DNA from 2 places in the Paenibacillus sp. LK1 genome. Region 2 is predicted to be linked to the other one. Evidence: predicted binding sites of a transcription regulator. Region 2 holds the regulator's gene; the other holds the start of a gene.

Region 1 (6,981 bases), on a different contig from region 2:
TACGCCGCCGAGGTGTTCAAGGCATTATTGCGTTTACTCGTGGGGAAGAGCCGGTTGAAGTGGAGATTGATACGGTTCCGCTGAGACCTGAGGATTTCCCGATTCAGATCGTTCAGATTCTTGAAAGAGTGGCAGATCAGACGGAGGTTCATGAACCTACGCTCTTTTATTTTGCACAAGAACTATGGATTCAATATGTCATGGCCGTGTACGGAACCCGTGATTACCTGTCCATGCTGGAAGAAAATGATTCCATGACAGATATATGGGCTGCTGCTCTACATATGACCGTTGCAGACAGTCTGGGCGGTTCGCATGACGAGGAAGATACTCGCTCAATGTATGCTGTGACAGGGGCGATGCGCTTTCGTCTGGAGCAAGCATATCGATCGATGAAGCAGTTTGTTTCTGCCGGTTTGGATGGTCAATAGGACCCGGAAACGTTTTCCTCAAACCGTATCAAGGGATTCCCCTTGAAAAAGAATCTAATCTTGTTTATACTAAAATGGTTATTTTGTACGTGATTGCCTACGTGAACATGCGAATTTTGGAGGGGAAAGTATACAATGAAAGCAACTTGGGAAAAGATAGAGAAGAACCTTGGGGTTCTTGAGGTTGAAGTGGGTGCAGATCGTGTAACTGCAGCACTCGACAAAGCTTTTAATAAAGTAGTTAAACAAGCAAACGTACCTGGATTCCGTAAAGGTAAAGTTCCACGTTCGATCTTCGAAGCTCGTTTTGGTGTGGAAAGCTTGTATCAAGAAGCAATTGACATTTTGCTTCCTGAAGCTTACACAGAAGCAATCGACCAAACGGATATCTTCCCGGTTGATCGTCCTGACGTAGACGTCGAGCAATTCGCTAAAGGACAAGTATTCAAGTTCAAAGCGAAAGTAACCGTTAAACCTGAAGTTACACTGGGTGACTACAAAGGCGTTGAAGTTGCTGTAGCCAAACATGAAGTAACGGATGTAGAAGTGACTGAAGAGCTCGAGCGTCTTCAACAACGTCACGCAGAACTCGTTGTTATCGACGAAGGCGCTGCACAAAACGGCGACGTTGCTGTAATCGACTTTGACGGTTCCGTTGATGGTGTACCGTTCGAAGGCGGACAAGCTGAGCGTTATTCCCTGGAACTTGGTTCCAACACATTCATCCCAGGATTTGAAGAGCAGGTTGTGGGTCTTTCCACAGGCGACTTCAAAGACGTTGAAGTAACTTTCCCAGAGAGCTACCATGCAGCTGAACTGGCTGGCAAAAAAGCGGTATTCAAAGTGAAAGTACATGAAATCAAACGTAAACAACTTCCTGAACTGGATGACGAGTTTGCAAAAGATGTTAGCGAATTCGATACGCTTGAAGAGTACAAAGCTGACCTGAAAACGCAATTGGAATCCCGCAAAGCAGATGAAGCCAAAGCAGCTCAAGAAAATGCTGTTGTAGAAAAAGTGGCTGAAAATGCTGAAGTGGATATTCCTTCTGCAATGATCGACAGCGAAGTACAAAACATGATGCGTGATTTCGACAACCGTCTGCGCAACCAAGGTATGAACCTGGAAATGTTCCTGAGCTTCTCCGGTCAAACACAAGCTGACCTGAGAGGACAAATGCAGGAAGATGCTTCCAAACGTGTTCGTAACAACCTGGTTCTTGAAGCAGTTGGTAAAGCGGAAAACATCGAAGTGTCTGACGAAGAAGTTAACCAAGAACTCGAAAAAATGGCTGAGTCTTACAAGCGTCCTGCTGAAGAGATTCGTGGCATTCTCGAGGGTAATGGTTCCCTGGACAGCCTTCGTGACGAAGTGAAACTGCGTAAAACGATCGATGTTCTCGTTGAGAACAGCAAAGTCGTTGAAGCTGTTGAAGCTCCAGCTGAAGAAGTTGCTGCAGAAGCTGACGAAAAATAAGACAAGCTGTTATGTAATGAACAGCTGAATAAACGATAAGGCACGTGAATCATTGCGTGCCTTATTTTTAAATTATGGCATCCATTTTATAGAGGATTCAGTAATAATATGGATGGGATTCGTTGTGGCATTGGTTATGCACATTCAACGTCCTATGGTTCTCCTGCAAATAAAAAAAAGGTGAAACGGCATAGGATTGCTCCGATTTGCACATACATAGAAAACATGGTTAAATATGATCAGGCAAAAAAGTAAACTCACTCTGTCTTGACACCACTTGTGAAAAATGACATTGTCACAGGAACGTGTTAGAATGAATTTGGGTTTGCTTTACAGGTAGCCTATGTCTAATTACATGTAGAAAAGAGGTTGGTCTCATGAGTCTGGTGCCAATGGTTGTTGAACAAACCAATCGAGGCGAGCGGTCTTACGATATATATTCGCGTTTGCTGAAGGATCGCATTATCTTTTTAACCAGTGCGATTGATGACGATGTAGCCAATCTTGTCATAGCGCAGCTTTTGTTTTTGGCAGCCGACGATCCTGAGAAGGATATCAGCTTGTACATTAATTCACCTGGTGGTTCTGTCACCGCAGGGATGGGTATATACGATACGATGCAATATATCAAGCCGGATGTATCGACCATTTGCGTAGGTATGGCAGCAAGCATGGGCTCGTTATTGCTGACAGCCGGTGCTCCTGGCAAACGATATGCGCTGACTAACAGCGAAGTGATGATTCATCAGCCGCTTGGCGGCGTTCAAGGACAGGCTGCGGATATCAAAATTCACGCAGAATGGATTATTAAAACACGTCAGAAACTGAATCAAATATACGTCGATCGTACAGGTCAACCCCTTGAGAAAATCGAGCGGGACACAGACCGTGACTTTTTCATGAGTGCTGAAGAAGCCAAAACGTACGGCATTATTGACCAGGTGCTCAGCAGACCGATCAATTCCTAAAGGGGTGGTTTCATGTTTAAATTTAACGATGAGAAAGGGCAATTGAAATGCTCTTTTTGCGGTAAATCTCAGGAACAGGTGCGCAAGCTGGTCGCTGGACCGGGCGTTTACATTTGTGATGAATGTATCGAACTGTGCACTGAAATCGTAGAGGAAGAGCTCGGTCATGACGAAGAACTGGACCTCAAAGATATTCCAAAACCGAAAGAAATCCGCGACATTCTTGACCAGTACGTCATTGGACAGGATCAGGCGAAGAAGTCTTTGTCTGTAGCGGTTTACAATCACTATAAACGGATCAACACACAAAGCAAGATTGAGGACGTTGAATTGCAAAAAAGTAACATTTTGCTGTTAGGACCTACGGGTTCTGGTAAAACGTTGCTTGCGCAAACGATGGCCAAAATCCTTAATGTTCCTTTTGCTATTGCTGATGCAACTTCATTGACTGAAGCAGGTTATGTCGGCGAAGATGTAGAGAACATTCTGCTCAAGCTGATTCAAGCTGCTGATTATGATGTGGAAAAAGCAGAGCGCGGCATTATTTATATCGATGAAATTGATAAAGTAGCGCGTAAATCCGAGAACCCATCCATTACACGTGATGTATCGGGTGAAGGTGTTCAACAAGCGCTCCTGAAAATCCTGGAAGGAACTGTAGCTTCTGTACCGCCACAAGGTGGTCGTAAGCATCCACATCAGGAATTCATCCAGATTGATACCACCAACATCTTGTTTATTTGTGGCGGTGCCTTCGATGGTCTCGAGCAAATGATCAAACGCCGGATCGGTAAAAAAGTCATCGGCTTTAACACCGTTGCGGAACAAAAAGATCTTAAACCAGGTGAATATCTGGGTATGGTATTGCCGGAAGACTTGCTGAAATTCGGTCTGATTCCGGAATTTGTAGGCCGTTTGCCAGTTATCTCCACTTTGGAGCCTCTGGACGAAGATACATTGGTACGGATTCTGTCCGAGCCAAAAAATGCGCTTACGAAACAATACCAAAAATTGCTTGAACTGGATAATGTAAATCTGGTGTTTGAACCAGGAGCATTACTGGCGATTGCGAAGGAAGCCATTAAACGTAACACGGGTGCACGTGGTCTGCGCGCAATCATCGAGGGCATTATGCTTGAGATTATGTACGAAGTACCTTCCCGTGATGATGTTACGAACTGTGTCATTACCGAAGAAGTCGTTGAGAAGAGAGTCGTTCCTGAACTAAGCCAATCCAAGGACGACAAGCAGGAAGAAAGTGCCTAACTAAAGGTTAATATTCCGTTTCAACACTGAAATATAGACTTGTCAGTTCTCCACTCCTGGCAGAAGGCGAATTCATGTCTCTGTCAGGGTGGAGCTTTGACGTTGTGGGGAGAGAAATCACTCATGTTTTTAAGACAAGATACACGACCCGTAAAAGTGGGTAACTTAACGATTGGTGGCAGCAACGAAGTCATCATCCAGAGCATGTGTACAACGAAAACGGCAGACGTTGAGGCGACCGTGGCAGAGATTTTGCGTTTGGAAGAAGCAGGATGTCAAGTGGTGCGTGTAACAGTGAACAATGAGGAAGCTGCAGCAGCCATCAAGGAAATCAAAAAACGGATTAATATTCCGCTCGTAGCGGACATCCATTTTAATTATAAACTGGCGCTCCTTGCGATTGAGAACGGCATCGATAAAGTACGGATTAATCCCGGCAATATCGGTAAACGTGCAAAAGTAGAGGAAGTCGTCAAAGCTTGTAAAGAGAAGGGTATTCCGATTCGAATCGGGGTAAACGCAGGATCTCTGGAAAACCATTTGCTTGAGAAATATGGTTACCCAACAGCTGATGCTATGGTAGAAAGTGCACTTTATCACATTGGTATTTTGGAAGAATTGGATTTCCATGATATCATCGTGTCTCTCAAAGCATCGGATGTGCCGATGGCGATTGAGGCGTATACCAAAGCAGCTCAAATCATTCCGTATCCGTTGCATCTGGGGATTACCGAGGCGGGTACATTGTTCTCGGGTACAATTAAAAGTTCTGCCGGTATGGGTGCTTTGTTATCGATGGGTATTGGTTCGACGATGCGGATATCGCTTAGTGCAGACCCGGTTGAGGAAATCAAGGTCGCTCGTGACCTGCTCAAAACCTTTGGTCTAATTTCCAATGCAGCTACGCTGATTTCCTGTCCTACCTGTGGGCGTTTGGATATCGATCTGTTCTCCATTGCGAATGAAGTGGAAGAGTATATCTCCAAACTCAAGGTGCCGATCAAAGTATCGGTGTTGGGTTGTGCCGTTAACGGTCCGGGTGAAGCCAAGGAAGCGGATATCGGTATTGCCGGTGCACGTGGAGAAGGCTTGTTGTTCCGTCATGGTAAAATGATCCGTAAAGTTCCGGAAGAAATCATGGTTGAGGAATTGAAAAAAGAGATCGACAAAATCGTGGAGTCCTATGAAACGACAGGCGTTATTCCTGGTCGCTCGCACTGATTGATTTATATATCGTTATGTAACAGTCCGTCATCATTTGACGGGCTGTTTTTTGTTCTCAAACATACAATTTCCTGATCACCCGTTTACGTCTCGGTGAAAAGGCTATACTACCAAGTATTAGCATGATCTCATATGAGAATAGGGATAGAACAGGAGGATGTTGAGACATGGAATTTGGTATGGTCATAATGATGATTCAGTTATTTTTTGGTGTGGTGATCGGTTTGTATTTCTGGAATTTGCTTCGTGGGCAGAAAACGAATCGCGGTGCGGTTGAGCGTGAATCCCGCAAGGAACTGGAGAAGCTGCGGAAGTTACGCTCCATTTCACTCACCAAGCCCCTGTCAGAGAAGACACGTCCGGCAACCATTAATGACATTGTAGGGCAAAAAGACGGACTTCGCGCCCTTAAAGCCGCACTATGCAGTGCTAATCCTCAGCATGTCATTATATATGGACCTCCAGGGGTAGGTAAAACAGCTGCGGCAAGGGTGGTTTTGGAAGAAGCCAAAAAGAATCCGTCATCTCCCTTCAAGGCCGATGCCAAATTCACGGAACTCGACGCCACGACGGCGCGTTTTGATGAACGGGGTATTGCTGACCCATTGATTGGTTCAGTGCATGATCCGATCTATCAGGGAGCAGGAGCGATGGGCGTAGCTGGTATTCCTCAGCCGAAACCCGGTGCCGTTACCAAAGCGCACGGAGGGATGCTTTTTATTGATGAGATTGGTGAATTGCATTCCATCCAGATGAATAAACTGCTGAAAGTGTTGGAGGACCGCAAGGTCTTTTTGGAAAGTGCGTACTATAACTCGGAAGACACGCATACTCCTGCTTATATCCACGATATTTTTCAAAATGGCCTGCCAGCCGATTTTCGTCTGGTCGGAGCGACGACTCGTTCGCCCCATGAACTGCCTCCAGCCTTGCGCTCCCGGTGCATGGAGGTCTATTTCCGTCCATTGCTGCCCGAAGAGATTGGGCAAATCGCGGAAGATGCTGTTCAGAAAATCGGATTCAGTCCGTGTCCAGAAGCAGTGGATGTGGTTAAGCGCTATGCAACCAATGGTCGTGAAGCGGTGAATATCATTCAGCTCGCTGCGGGGCTGGCTTTGACTGAAAAACGTGAAACGTTGCAGGCTTCGGATGTGGAATGGGTCGCTGGCAGCAGCCAGATTCAGCCCCGACCAGATCGCAAGGTGCCTTTGCGGCCGCAGATCGGTTTTGTGAATGGCTTGGCCGTATATGGACCGAATATGGGCACCATTCTGGAGATCGAAGTATCCGCTGTTCCGGCTCTTCGAGATCAGGGACGAATTAACATCACGGGAGTTGTGGATGAAGAAGAGATTGGAGGCGGTTCGCGCACACTCCGGCGAAAAAGCATGGCTAAAGGCTCGGTTGAAAATGTGTTAACCGTATTAAAGGCCATGGGTATTCGTCCTAACGATTATGATTTACACGTCAACTTTCCAGGTGGAACGCCAATTGATGGCCCTTCTGCCGGGATTGCTATGGCGACAGCCATTACATCAGCCATCCAGGGGCGTCCGATTGACCATGAGACAGCGATGACTGGCGAGATCAGTATTCATGGCCGGGTAAAACCGATC
Region 2 (6,981 bases):
AAGCGACGGAGTCAATTTGATTCTCAGGATATATGGGGTGTATTTGAGGAAGGACAATTGGGTGCCAAACTTCACATTATTCCTTTTCAAACCTATATTCATGGGAGATCGTTCGAGATGGGCGGTATTGCGGGAGTAGCGACATGGCCAGAATATAGACGTAAAGGCTGGGTAGCTGGACTGTTGAAGCATGCGCTTGAGGAAATGAACCGTAAGAAACAAAGTATATCGTTTTTGCATCCGTTCTCTTTTGCGTTTTATCGGAGATATGGTTGGGAGACGTATGTTGAGTTTAAACGATATAAAGTGCCTACAGCTCATCTGCCTGCGAAAAAGGCAACCCCTGGAACAATTCGTCGTGGCGATCTGGGACTCAGCATATTAAAGGAAGTATACAGTTCGTATGCTGAGCGCTATAACGGAACTTTGATCCGGGATGATGCGAGATGGGAGAACTCAGTTCTCACTAATGGAGCCAGCCAGAAGGCTGTATATTATGATGAAGCTGGTAAAGCACAAGGCTATGTTTTATATGAGGTTAAGGAAAGAAAGTTTACCATTAGAGAGATCATTTACTTGAATGAAGAGGCAAGACAAGGTTTATGGACCTTTATTGCGAACCATGATTCCATGATTGAGGAAGTAACTTTACAGGCACCAGCCAGTGATATGCTTGCTTTTCAATTAGACAATCCGCGGATTCAGCAGGAAGTTATACCATTCTTTATGGCACGTATTGTGAGTGTAGAACAATTTATTTCACAGTATCCTTTTGCGAGCCCAGACTCACCAGTACAGATTAATCTCCAGGTAGAGGATGCACACGCACCATGGAATGAAGGGGTATGGCAGTTGAATGTGGCGATGAACGGTACAGCTTCGATTTGGAAAACATCTGAGCCGGCTGCTAAAGATCAAACTGTTAAAGTAGACATTCAGGCGCTCACCGCAATACTGATGGGGTATCGCAGGCCCGCAGAGATGGCTCAAATAGGTAGAATTGAAGGACCAAATGGAGCGATTAAGGCTCTGGAACAAGCGATTCCTAAACGGGAAACGTATTTACTTGATTTTTTCTGATCCTCATAGAGTAACGAATATTCTAGGATCAATTTTGTAGATTTAACTTGTATAGCAATACGTTGCTAGTGTGAGACAAATGGACTTCTCCAGCTATTTTGGAGAGGTTTTTTTGTGTCAGCCGAATATTTCGTGTAAAATCGTAAAAAATGAATAGTGCTCCCTCTTGGCAAAACCACAAAATATGCTATAATGTATATAAAGTCAAAGAAAGTCAAAGTCAACTAAAGGTTAAATACTTACGTAGCTTTCTTTCTGCAATCCGGTGGTGGGAGCCATTTTAAAGGTAGTGCACATCAGCGGATAAAAGCAATATTAAAGGACCTTCGAGCGTCCTTCGCTCTCCCGTTAAAGACCGTTGAAGATCAGTTTCGCTGTTTCCTTGATTGGTTAAATGGGTTGAGAAGGTGTACTCTGTAGGGGCGTGTGGGTCCTTATTGACTTAACGTTTCAGACAGTGGAGGATGAGTGGATGCGTAATATCTCTGATATTATCGAACAATATCTGAAGAGTATTTTGCATGAAAGTCCCGAAGGAATGGTCGAAATTCAACGTAATGATCTGGCTGACCAATTTTCATGTGTGCCTTCCCAGATCAATTATGTCATCAGCACCCGATTTACACTCGAAAAAGGTTACCTTGTAGAGAGTAAACGTGGCGGCGGCGGTTATGTTCGCATACAGCGGATTGAATTGCCGGCTCACTCGGCTCTGCATAACCATTTGCACCATAGTATTGGAGATGAGATCGGGCAGACAGCTGCCGAAGGTCTGATCTACCAACTGGAAGAAGCACGTTTCTTAAGCAAAAGGGAAGCCGGGTTGATGCGGGCAGCTGTATCGAGAGAGATTATATTGGTCAAACTTCCTTACCGGGATCAAATTCGTGCCAGAATGTTAAAGGCGATGTTAATATCTTTGCTCGGTAAATGAAAACTATCGGGATCAAGGGGGTACATCATTGTGCTGTGCCAAGAATGCAACAAACGTCCGGCAACACTCCATTTCACGAAAATCGTGAACGGAGAGAAAACGGAATTCCATATTTGTGAGTCATGCGCTCGTGAAAAAGGGGAAATGATTCCGGGAACATCCAACGGATTTTCCATTCATAACTTATTGTCCGGGTTGCTTGATTTTGAGCCTACAGGCAAAAATGGCAGTGCAGGAGCAACACCTGCGCAATCCCTTCGTTGTGAAGAATGCGGGATGACCTATTCACAGTTTAGCAAAATTGGCCGCTTTGGCTGTAGCTCATGTTATAAATATTTTGACAGTCGTTTGGATCCGCTATTCAAACGGGTTCATGGTAGCACTTCCCACGTGGGTAAAGTGCCTGCACGAGCTGGTGGTCGCATCAAGGTGAAACGACAGATTGCTGATCTGAAACGGGATCTTCAGGAGAGCATAACGCAAGAGGAGTTTGAAGAAGCTGCTCAAATTCGTGATCAGATCAGGGAACTTGAAAAAGAAATAGCTCAGGAGTAAAGTTTGTGATGAGTAGGAGGGATGCGTAATGCCTAATCTTCGTTTTACAGAGAAGGCGCTCAGCGACTGGATGCGCAGTGATGCGGCTGATTCCGAAATCGTCATTAGCAGCCGGGTCCGGATCGCACGCAACCTGCAGCATTATCCGTTTCCGATGCTGGCTTCCAATGAGCAATCGGAAGAAGTGCTGAATAAGCTGAGCGAAGTACTTCAATACGATGACGTTCATGCCTTTGGAGATTTTCATACCTTGGATCTGATTGATATCGATGACCTTGACAAACGGGTGCTGGTAGAGAAACATCTAATCAGTCCTAGTCTTGCGAACGAATCCAGAAATGGTGCGGTTATTCTCAGTGAGGATGAATCTGTCAGTATTATGATTAATGAAGAGGATCATCTTCGTATCCAGTGCCTCTATCCGGGGTTCCAGGTGAAAGAAGCCTGGGAGAAAGCTTCCGCCATAGATGATGCTTTTGAAGCGCATGTGGATTATGCTTTTGATGACCGCAGAGGATATTTAACCAGCTGTCCTACGAATGTAGGTACAGGTGTAAGAGCATCTGTCATGATGCATTTGCCCGCTCTGGTGATGACACAGCAGATTGGCCGCATTTTAACGGCAGTCTCCCAAGTCGGACTGACTGTACGGGGAATTTACGGTGAAGGCAGTGAGGCGATGGGTAACCTGTTTCAGATCTCGAACCAGATCACACTGGGGCAGACGGAACAAGAAGTCATCGATAACCTGCATAGTGTTGTTTTACAGATGATTGGGCATGAGCGTACTGCTAGAGAACGGTTAATTACCGACTCTAGGCTGCGAATTACCGACAGGGTTATGCGTTCATACGGCATTCTGTCCCATGCAGCCATCGTCGATTCGAAGGAAGCTGCACAGCGTCTGTCTGATGTTCGACTTGGCGTAGATCTCGGCTTGTTGGACGGCTTGTCCATAACCGTGATGAACGAGTTGAATGTGATGACGCAGCCGGGCTTTTTGCAAAAAACATTTGGGGAAGACATGCGGACAGATGAGCGTGACATATATCGGGCTCAGTTGATCCGTGATACGATCAGTGCAGCCAATCAATCTTAGGTTGATCAAGAGTCGTTTATAAAAGGTTTCACGTCGCATCTGCGGCTTTTTATATAATAGAGCATTTCTATAAATGAATGCTGAATGATTTTATTCGCAGCATGGCTGCAAACAAAAATGATATGAAGAATACGGTGGGATCCTTTTAACAGCCCCCGTTTTATCCAAAACCATGGAGGTGCAGGAGATATGATGTTTGGAAGATTTACGGAACGGGCCCAAAAGGTGCTCGCATTGGCGCAGGAAGAAGCTGTCCGTCTTGGTCATAATAACATCGGTACAGAGCACATTTTGCTCGGCCTCATTCGTGAAGGCGAAGGCATCGCAGCCAAAGCGCTGATCGGCCTGGGACTCGGATTGGAAAAAATTCAAGATGAAGTAGAAACGCTGATTGGCCGTGGCCAAGAGCAACCTACGAACATTGCATATACGCCTCGTGCGAAAAAAGTAATTGAACTGTCTATGGATGAAGCTCGCAAATTGGGCCATACCTATGTAGGCACAGAGCATATCCTGCTGGGATTGATCCGTGAAGGCGAAGGGGTTGCGGCACGTGTGCTGAACAACCTGGGTATTAGCTTGAACAAGGCACGTCAACAAGTACTGCAATTGCTTGGCAGCAGCGAAGCTGTATCCAGTCATAACGGCACACCTGCCAATGTCAGCACACCAACACTGGACAGTCTGGCACGTGACCTTACGGCGTATGCCAGAGAGAACAACCTGGACCCAGTGATTGGACGTAGTAAAGAAATCGAACGTGTTATTCAGGTTCTGAGCCGTCGTACCAAGAATAACCCGGTACTGATTGGTGAGCCAGGTGTAGGTAAAACAGCCATCGCTGAAGGACTTGCACAAAAAATTATCGCCAACGAAATTCCGGAGACTTTGCGTGACAAACGTGTCATGACCTTAGATATGGGTTCGGTTGTTGCAGGTACAAAATATCGTGGTGAATTCGAAGATCGTTTGAAAAAAATTATGGATGAAATTCGTCAAGCGGGTAACATTGTCCTGTTCATCGACGAATTGCATACCCTGATTGGTGCAGGCGGAGCGGAAGGTGCAATTGATGCTTCGAACATTTTGAAACCAGCTTTGGCCCGTGGAGAATTGCAGTGCATCGGTGCAACAACACTGGATGAATACCGCAAATATATCGAGAAAGATGCTGCCCTGGAGCGCCGTTTCCAACCGATCACGGTGGATCAGCCTTCTCCAGAAGAAGCAATTCAGATTTTACACGGCTTGCGTGATCGTTACGAAGCGCATCACCGGGTGAAAATTACGGATGAAGCGATTGTGCAGGCGGTTAAACTGTCTGATCGGTACATTACAGACCGTTTCCTACCGGATAAAGCGATCGACCTGATTGATGAGGCGGGCTCCAAAGTAAGATTGAACTCTTACACGATCCCACCAAACCTCAAACAATTGGAAAGCCGTCTCGAAGATATCCGTAAGGAAAAAGACGCAGCGGTTCAAAGCCAAGAATTCGAGAAAGCAGCAGCTCTGCGTGACACGGAACAAAAAATCCGTGAAGAGCTGGATGTAACGAAGAACCAATGGAAAGAAAAACAAGGTCGCACGGATTCTGAAGTAACGCCTGAGGATATCGCGCAAGTGGTAGCCAACTGGACTGGAATTCCGGTGAACAAGCTGAAAGAAGAAGAAACACAACGCTTGATGAACCTGGAGTCTATTCTTCATGAACGTGTCATTGGCCAAGATGAGGCTGTGAAGTCTGTCAGTCGTGCAGTTCGTCGTGCTCGGGCCGGATTGAAAGATCCGAAACGTCCGATGGGTTCATTTATTTTCCTAGGTCCTACCGGGGTAGGTAAGACCGAGCTCGCTCGTGCACTTGCAGAAGCCATGTTTGGCGATGAAAATGCAGTGATTCGGATCGATATGTCCGAGTATGGTGAGAAGCATTCCACTTCCCGACTCGTCGGAGCGCCTCCGGGATATGTGGGATATGAAGAAGGTGGACAACTGACAGAGAAAGTTCGTCGCAAACCTTACTCCGTCGTCCTGCTCGATGAGATCGAGAAAGCACATCCGGAAGTATTTAACATCTTGCTGCAAGTGCTTGAGGATGGTCGTCTGACGGATTCCAAAGGTCGCGTTGTTGACTTCCGAAATACATTGATTATTCTGACATCCAACGTGGGTGCTGAAGCGATCAAACGTAACTCTACACTCGGCTTCACAGCAGTTGTGGATGCAGGGGCGGATTATGATAACATGAAGGGTAAAGTCATGGATGAGCTGAAGAAAAGCTTCCGTCCAGAGTTCCTTAACCGGATTGATGAAATTATCGTGTTCCACTCTCTGGAACAGAAACACATTGCAGAGATTGTTACCCTCATGAGTGAGGAGCTTCGGAAACGGCTACGTGAATACGAGGTTGACTTCGAACTCACCGACAATGCCAAGGATTTCCTTGCTAAAGCCGGCTTCGATCCAGCTTATGGTGCTCGTCCGCTTCGTCGGGCGATCCAGAAGCATATCGAAGACAAATTGTCTGAAGAGTTGCTCACGGGTAATGTGACCAAAGGTGATTCGTTGCTCATCGATGAAGAGAACGGAGCATTGTCTGTAACGAAAAAAGACGTTGTTGTTCCTTCCACTGAGGAAATTGAAACGAAATAAGTGACACTTAACTAGTGACATAACTAATGAGTCTGATATATAAAACAAAAATCCTTTCTGACTTTAGTCGGGAAGGATTTTTGTTTTTTTGTGCCAGTCAGAGCCCCAAAGCTGTTGTTTATCAGAAAACAAACATTGAACTGGCTACGAACATGTGTAAAGTTTGCGATAATCCTTTACGAAAAATCTCAAACAATGGTAAACTTTTATTAACCCTGCACGTCAGGGAGTTTAGGCAAAATTCGTCGAAAAATGCAAAATGCTGTTATAAAATAAATCCTAGGAGTGCTGAAGTGGCCAAAGTTAAAACCAAGTTTCAGTGTACGGAATGCGGCTATGAAGCCCCCAAATGGTACGGCAAATGTCCGGGTTGTCAGTCTTGGAATTCAATGGTGGAAGAAACAGAAACGGTGGTCAAAACACAAGGAAGAAATTCCCCTCTTTTTGAGAGTAAAGATAAGCCACTTCCCATCATAGATATAGATAGCGGTCAGGAACCGCGTGTACAGACTGGAATTGAAGAGCTGAACCGGGTTTTGGGCGGCGGAATTGTTCCAGGATCTCTCGTTCTGGTGGGCGGAGACCCCGGAATCGGAAAATCAACGTTGATGTTGCAGACATCTCATGCATTGACTCATTCAGGTTTGCGCGTGTTATATGT

The links. Region 2 encodes CtsR, which represses protease genes until heat stress. Its sites were predicted from a motif close to ATGGTCAATAAAGGTCAAACA; they were not measured.
Region 1: clpP (ATP-dependent Clp endopeptidase proteolytic subunit ClpP) is a predicted target of CtsR. The motif match lies at 2,075-2,095, and genes of this name have one in related genera.

Annotation. Positions count from the first base shown of each region.
Region 1 is NZ_PEII01000009.1:284,643-291,623, forward strand. It holds gene CS562_RS21005 (hypothetical protein) at 1-431, shown strand, start outside; gene tig (trigger factor) at 567-1,907, shown strand; gene clpP (ATP-dependent Clp endopeptidase proteolytic subunit ClpP) at 2,285-2,875, shown strand; gene clpX (ATP-dependent protease ATP-binding subunit ClpX) at 2,888-4,141, shown strand; gene ispG (flavodoxin-dependent (E)-4-hydroxy-3-methylbut-2-enyl-diphosphate synthase) at 4,265-5,362, shown strand; gene lonB (ATP-dependent protease LonB) at 5,533-6,981, shown strand, end outside.
Region 2 is NZ_PEII01000022.1:56,304-63,284, reverse strand. It holds gene CS562_RS30910 (GNAT family N-acetyltransferase) at 1-1,080, shown strand, start outside; gene CS562_RS30905 (CtsR family transcriptional regulator) at 1,553-2,014, shown strand; gene mcsA (protein-arginine kinase activator protein McsA) at 2,045-2,569, shown strand; gene mcsB (protein-arginine kinase McsB) at 2,598-3,668, shown strand; gene CS562_RS30890 (ATP-dependent Clp protease ATP-binding subunit) at 3,858-6,320, shown strand; gene radA (DNA repair protein RadA) at 6,614-6,981, shown strand, end outside.